2 linked regions of the Labilibaculum antarcticum genome follow. The protein of the gene in region 1 interacts with the protein of each later gene in a pairwise test. Links are inferred from orthologs where the notes say so. Each region holds a gene or a part of one and is shown on either strand. Other genes may lie near its edges.

Region 1 (4,049 bases):
GTTTTAATGAGTCATTTTGAACCATCATTTGGTAATTTTTATTCATAGCACGTCCAACGAACATTTCAGGATCATAGCCAGGACTTGATATTTTCGCCAAAATCCCTCCCGTCTGAGGATCAATTGCAACTATTCCTCCTTTTTTATTTTGCATCAATAACTCACCGTATTGCTGCAAATCTATATTTAAACTCGTTTTTATATTCTTACCCGACACAGCCTGTTTATCAGCCTTTCCATCTCTAAACGATCCTTTTAATCTATTAAAAACATCTACCCAATAGATATTTACTCCTTTTTCTCCACGAAGTTCTTTTTCATATGTCCGTTCTATTCCACTTTTCCCAATATAATCTCCTTGTCGGTAATATGGATCACTATTAATTTCCTGGTTGGTTACTTCTCGAAGGTATCCTAATGCGTGAGCAGCGCTTTTAAATGGATATTTCCGCAATGTTCTGGTCTGAACAAAGAAGCCGGGAAATTTATAGAGCTTCTCCTGCAAAACGGCATATCTTTCCGATGATAATTGCTTTAAAAAAATGGATGCCTTCCGATACGAATAATTTTTTGCTTTACTAATTCCCTCAATTAATTGAAACTTTTCAATTCCTAATAAATGACAAAAATCTGCTGTGTCAAACACCGATAACTGCCTAGGAATCACCATCAAATCATAAGCGGCCTGATTGTAAACCAACAATTTTCCATTTCTGTCATATATTAATCCTCTTGCTGGATATTGAGTTACCTGCCGTTGGGAGTTATTCTCAGCGGATTGTTTATAGGTGTCATCCACTATTTGAAGATTAAACAGACGCAAAATAAAAATAACAACAACGAGAATGAATATTCCGCCAATAACGTATTTTCGGTTTGAGAAATTATTCATTTTGTTTTATTAAATAATCTATTTTTTAAATAATACGTATTGAGATGTGATCAGTAAAGTTAAGGTAAAAAAGGTACTAAAAATGATTCTAATAAGGGTTTCACTTAGATTGGTAAATGAAAACACTTCTATAAAAAACAAAAACCCATGATGCGCTATTACCAGAATCATGCAATACTTAAAAAACCAAGCAAAACCATAATGCTTAATACTTGGTGTTGTTCCTTGTTCATAACCATCTCTAACCGATAAATAATTCAAAATATATGGTCGTAAATAAGCCATAAAAACGCATGCCGAAGCATGCATACCAAGAGTATTGGAAAAAACATCAACACTTAAACCAAGAAAAAAGGACAAGACCAGCAAAATCCAGTTTGGAGTCTCAAATGGAAGTAGTAATATAAATAAGATGTACATATAGGGGTTTAAAAAACCACTTATCTGTATATTATTTAAAATGGCAACTTGAATAAATACAAGAACCACGAATTTCACAATATTTTTTACAAGTCGATTCATTATAATTCCTCCTTCTCAAGTTCTATTCGTTCAGTCTTCATCAAATCACCAATAACTTTAACATACGATAAGCTTTTAAAATCATTGGTAAGGGCAATAATCACTTCATGAAAATTACCCCCAGAACTTGGTAGAACTTCCTGTATTGTGCCCAGTAACAAGCCTTCCGGAAAAATAGATGAAAACCCACTGGTAACGACTGTATCACCGGGTTGAATCGATACATGAATAGGAATTTCGAGCAAACGCGCTGTTTTATAATTTTTCCCATCCCAAGTTAATGAACCAAAATAATCGTTTTTCTTAATTTTAGCGGAAACACTTATTCGACCATTCAATAAAGAAATTACAGTTGAAAAATTTTTTGACACACTTTTCACAATACCAACAACACCATTGTCAGTTACAACAGCCATTTCTGGTTTAACACCATGTATTCTACCCTTATCCAGAGTAATATAATTCAGCTGCTTATTTATTGAATTATTGATGATTTTGGCGGTTCGGTATATGTATTGTTGCTGATAAATAGAATCATTATACAGGATAGATGAATCAACTGACATCTTGTAAGAATCCGCCAAAATATTTTTTAAGCGGACATTTTCCCTATTTAATTGTTCGTTGATTTCAGCTAAAGCCAAATAATCGGTTGTAGATGATACTTTCTTGTAAAGATTTCCGGCAACAGCATTGCTGGAATTCAGGAATTCACTTTTTTGATAATTATTGTAACTGACTAACAATAACATGCAAAAAATTTCGATTATAACAAATAGGATCGTAAAATGAAACCTTACGATAAAATGCAACAAATTCTTCATTCAAAAAATCAAATCCCGGTTAAACCAAAATAAGTTTCATTCCTGATTATCTCATCAGGAACGAAAACTTATCTACATTTTTTAATGCAATTCCAGTACCACGTGCAACTGCCCTTAATGGATCCTCTGCAATGTGAAACGGAATATTTATTTTATCTGTCAATCGCTTATCCAAACCACGGAGCAATGCTCCTCCACCAGCAAGATAAATACCTCTATTTACAATATCGGCATATAGCTCTGGAGGTGTTTGTTCCAATGCACTCAAAATTGCGATTTCAATTTTTGATATCGATTTTTCAAGACAATGAGCAATTTCTTGGTAAGATACAGGAACTTCAATAGGAAGCGCAGTCATCTGATTAGGTCCTTGAACACGGAAATCATTTGGTGGCTCTTCCAATTCTGACAACGCAGATCCAACATGAATTTTTATTTCCTCAGCAGTTCGTTCACCAATTTTGATATTGTGCTGATGACGCATATACTCCTGAATATCAGAAGTCAAGTCATCGCCAGCGATACGTATTGATTTATTAGTTACAATTCCACCCAAAGAAATAACTGCAATTTCTGTCGTTCCACCTCCAATATCTACTACCATATTTCCTTCAGGAGCTTCTACATCAATTCCAATTCCAATTGCCGCAGCCATAGGTTCGTAAATCATGTAAACATCACGTCCTCCTGCATGCTCAGAAGAGTCACGAACCGCTCTCATTTCAACTTCCGTACTTCCAGATGGAATGCAGATTACCATTCGTAATGATGGTGGAAACAAGCGAGGTTTTTTGTTGATCATTTTGATCATCCCGCGAATCATTTGCTCCGCCGCATTAAAGTCGGCAATTACACCATCTCTAAGTGGACGAATTGTTTTCAGGTTGCCGTGCGTCTTACCCTGCATTTGGCGAGCTTTTTCGCCAATCGCAACCATTTTTTCGGTGCGACGATCGATAGCTACAATTGAAGGTTCGTCAACAACAATTTTATCATTGCAGATAATAATTGTATTTGCTGTCCCCAAGTCAATCGCAATCTCCTGAGTTAAAAATGAAAAAAATCCCATATGGTAGCTATAATTTCTCTGTTATATTCTAATGCTTAAAATGTCTCATTCCGGTGAATACCATAGCAATTCCAAATTTATTAGCTGCTTCAATAGAATCCTTATCTCTTATTGAGCCACCTGGCTGAATAATAGCAGTAATTCCAGCTGCATGAGCCGCTTCTACACAATCAGAAAACGGGAAAAATGCATCCGAAGCCAAAACACTTCCTGCAATTCTATCTGCTCCCTGACGAATGGCATTCTCTAAAGCCCAAATACGACTAACTTGTCCTGGACCAACACCACTTGTAGTTTTATCTTTTGCTATGGCAATTCCATTTGATTTTGTATGCTTAACTGTTTTCCAAGCAAACATCAAATCTTCCATTTCTTTTTCTGATGGTTGTCTTTCAGTAACAACCTCCAATTTTTCACCAATTAATTCCTTATCCAATTCCTGAATCAAGAAACCACCTAAAACAGTTTTCCCTTTAAACGAGGAATAATCTGATTTCAAGATTTCAGGTAATTCCAATAATCTTAAATTTTTCTTTTTTGTCAGTACCTCTAAAGCTTCTTTACTAAAAGATGGTGCAACAATTACTTCAAGAAAAATACCACTCATTATTTCGGCTGTAGCCTTATCAATTTCTCTATTTGCAGCAACAATACCTCCAAAAATAGAAACAGGATCAGCGTCGTAAGCCTTTTTAAAAGCTTCAGCAATTGTTTCAGCACTACCAATTCCGCAAGGATTTGC
Region 2 (3,451 bases), 1.2 Mb from region 1 along the record:
TCGTTTTTTCATTTGCTAATGGCAAATCGGAGAGGCTGGTGATTTCCGGTACTCAGGTTAATGTGGTTGATAGTGTGAAAAGAGGATTTGTTCGTGAAGTGGATGTTGAACGAATCATTAAAAGGAAATATCCGCAAATTGTTGGAGCCTCTAATTCAGGTATTAATAAGGAGGTATTGGAAGATTTGATAGATAAGATTCCATATGTGAAAAAATCAGAAGTGTACAATTCACTTTCAGGGAAATTGATTGTTGAGATCAAACAAAGAAACCCAATTGTTCGAATTTTAAGTGGGAAAGGGTATTATTTGGATTCAGAAGGAGAGAAAATGCCTTTGTCGACAAATTATACATCAAGAGTTTTGGTGGTTTCAGGGGTAGTAAATGATCAGTTAATAAAAGAAGAGCTGTTTGAGTTGGTGAAATTTATTACAAATGATGAATTTTGGAAGTCGCAGATTACACAGATAGATGTAGACAAGGACAGGGAATATGTTTTAATTCCTCGTGTTGGAGCTCATAAAATTGAATTAGGGAGTATTGAAAATTTTCAAAGGAAATTTCAAAAATTGAATGCTTTGTATACCAAAGGCTTTACTAAAAAAGGTTGGAATACATACAGTAAAATCAATTTGAAATATAAAGATCAGGTAGTTTGCACAAAAAAGAAGTAAGATGACTAGTAGAAATAATATAATCGCAGCTATCGACATTGGTACAACTAAAATTGTGGCCATAATGGGGGAAATAGATTCGGATGGTAAATTGCGAATTATCGGTATGGAGAAAACCGTATCGAGAGGTGTTAAGAGGGGCGTGATTCATAGTATCGAAGATACAATTGTTGCTATCAGGGAGGTTGTTGAACGATTGGTTGAGAAAACAAACATAGATATTTCTAAAGTTTATGTAGGTATTGCAGGACAACATATTCGCAGTATTAAGAACAGACAGTTTAAATATATCCAAAATGGAATTGGTGAAATAACCAAATTGGATGTAGATGAGATACTTAATGAGAATTATAGGATTCCGATTGAGGTTGGAGAGCAAGTTTTGCATGTGATTCCGCAAGATTTTGTGGTTGATAAGGAAGCTGGTATTCGCAATCCTGTAGGAATGGCTGGACGAAGATTGGATGGTAATTTCAATATTATTATAGGACGAACTGCTTCAGCACGCAATATTGAAAAATGCGTAAAAGAAGTGGGATTGGAAATTGAAGAATTAGTTTTGGAACCTCTAGCCTCTTCCTTAGCAGTATTAAGCGAAGAAGAAAAAGAAGCTGGAGTTGTTTTGGTTGATATTGGTGGTGGTACTACAGATATTACAGTTTATTTTGATGGGATTCTACGACATACAGCAGTTATTCCTTTTGGAGGTGATATTGTTACCCGAGACATAAAAGAAGGTTGTTCGGTGCTCATTAAGCAAGCGGAAGCCTTAAAAATTCAGTTTGGAGAAGCTGTTGCCGATATGGTTGACGAAGAAAAGGTGGTGACCATACCAAGTGTTGGAGGATGGGATCCCAAAGAAATTTCTTTTAAAACTTTGGCTCAAATCATTCAATGTAGAATGGAAGAGATTCTCGATAGTGTCAAATTTCAAATTGAAATTACCGGATTGCACGATAAAATTGGTGCGGGTATTGTCCTAACTGGTGGAGGTGCATTATTAACAAATCTTGATGTTCTCACACAAAAGCACACAGGAATCGATGTTCGTATAGGTTATCCGGGTACTTCTTCTAAAATAATCCTGGATGAGGCCTTGAATCAGCCAATTTATTCAACAGGAATTGGATTAATACTAAAAGGTTTGAGTCAGCCTGTTAAAAGAACTCCAGGTCAGAATGCAGAAAAGAATAAAACAGTCCAAAAGAAAGGATTTCAGAAATTTTTTGCTGCATTGTTTGATATGGATGATTCGAAAATGTAAATAAAATTATAATAACCTTAATACTTGTGACAGCATGATTGACGAATTGTTACCGGTTGATTTTGAACCTAAAGAGAAATCCATAATTAAAGTGATCGGTGTGGGTGGCGGTGGAAGTAACGCTGTTAATCACATGTTAAAAGAAGGAATTACTGGGGTTGATTTTGTGATTTGTAATACCGATTCTCAAGCCTTGGAGAATAGTAAGGTACCTATTAAGGTGCAACTGGGTAAATCGCTAACCGAGGGAAGAGGCGCTGGAAATAAACCGGAAAGAGGAAGGGAATCTGCAATTGAAAGTATTGACGAGATCAATAAAGTTTTAAGTCAGAAGACCAAAATGATATTTGTGACTGCAGGAATGGGAGGTGGCACCGGAACCGGTGCGGCTCCTATTATAGCAGAAACCGCAAGAAAACAAGGTGTATTAACTGTTGGAATTGTAACCATTCCCTTTCGATTCGAAGGTAAACGAAGAATTGAACAGGCCATGGAAGGAATCGCCAACTTGGAAAAGCATGTTGACGCACTTTTAATCATCAATAACGAAAAGTTGCGGATGATGTATGGTGATTTGAAACTATCTGATGCCTTTGCAAAGGCTGATGATGTTTTGTCCATTGCAGCAAAAAGTATTGCGGAAATCATTACCGTACATGGCTATGTAAATGTCGATTTTGCCGATGTAGAAACGGTGATGCGTGATAGTGGTGTCGCTGTAATGGGATCAGCGTCTGCATCAGGCGAAGACAGAGCTATTCGTGCTATTGAGGAGGCTCTTACTTCTCCATTATTAAATAGTAACAATATCTGTGGAGCAAGAAATATCTTATTAAATATCATCTCGGGTAAAGATGAGGTGACCATGCAGGAGGTAAGTGTAATTACCAATTACGTTCACGATGTAGTGGGTGATGAGGTGAGTATAATTTGGGGAAATGGTAATAGTGATCGATTAAATGATGAATTAAGTGTAACAATTATTGCTACCGGATTTTCGGAAAGTCCTATTCCTGAATTGAATATTGAACCCCGAAAAACGGTCCAGAGTGAAGCTGGAAAATTAGAGTTGATTATTGAGAATCCTGCCGAAGCAGAGGAGGTTGCCGCGATGAAGAAACGGGAGGAGAGGCAGCGAAGAGAAGAGTTAATGAGAAGACGATCTGAGGATGATCGAGAAGAATATTTTGAAGTTGAGAAGAAAAAGGAGATGAAAACCCCCAGTAAAGATCCTGTGAAAGAGGTTGAAGATAAAGAAGAAGGAGAACACAAAAAAGGAAGTCTTGACAATTGGTTTAAAGATAAGTTTACACAGATTTTTGATAATAATGATTCTTCGATGTAGTTTATAAATAACACAAAATTAGAATTGAGATAATTTTAGATATTAATGACTGAGGATTTAATTGATTTTAGTTTACAGGAAAACGAATCATCGATTATTAAAGTAATTGGTGTTGGTGGTGGTGGTGGTAACGCTGTAAATTACATGTATAAAAAGGGCATAAAGGAT

Evidence for each region.
Region 2: the proteins of ALGA_RS06670 (region 1) and ftsA interact in binary tests that used the Escherichia coli proteins (3 or more experiments, as listed by UniProt). The link is inferred for Labilibaculum antarcticum from one-to-one orthologs.

The regions. Positions count from the first base shown.
Region 1 is NZ_AP018042.1:1,717,963-1,722,011, forward strand. The notes cover bases 1,297-4,049. They hold ALGA_RS06670 (rod shape-determining protein), read right to left. Parts: upstream 3,308-4,049; coding sequence 2,285-3,307; downstream 1,297-2,284. Other genes in these bases: mreD (rod shape-determining protein MreD), read right to left, coding at 1,297-1,414; mreC (rod shape-determining protein MreC), read right to left, coding at 1,414-2,238; purH (bifunctional phosphoribosylaminoimidazolecarboxamide formyltransferase/IMP cyclohydrolase), read right to left, coding at 3,336-4,049. Outside these bases: mrdA (penicillin-binding protein 2), read right to left, coding at 1-892; more of mreD, read right to left, coding at 911-1,296. UniProt on the Escherichia coli protein: Forms membrane-associated dynamic filaments that are essential for cell shape determination. Acts by regulating cell wall synthesis and cell elongation, and thus cell shape.
Region 2 is NZ_AP018042.1:2,958,196-2,961,646, forward strand. What follows is about bases 16-2,806. They hold ftsA (cell division protein FtsA), read left to right. Parts: upstream 16-675; coding sequence 676-1,938; downstream 1,939-2,806. Other genes in these bases: ALGA_RS11660 (cell division protein FtsQ/DivIB), read left to right, coding at 16-674; ftsZ (cell division protein FtsZ), read left to right, coding at 1,973-2,806. Outside these bases: more of ALGA_RS11660, read left to right, coding at 1-15; more of ftsZ, read left to right, coding at 2,807-3,283; cell division protein FtsZ, read left to right, coding at 3,329-3,451. UniProt on the Escherichia coli protein: Essential cell division protein that assists in the assembly of the Z ring. May serve as the principal membrane anchor for the Z ring.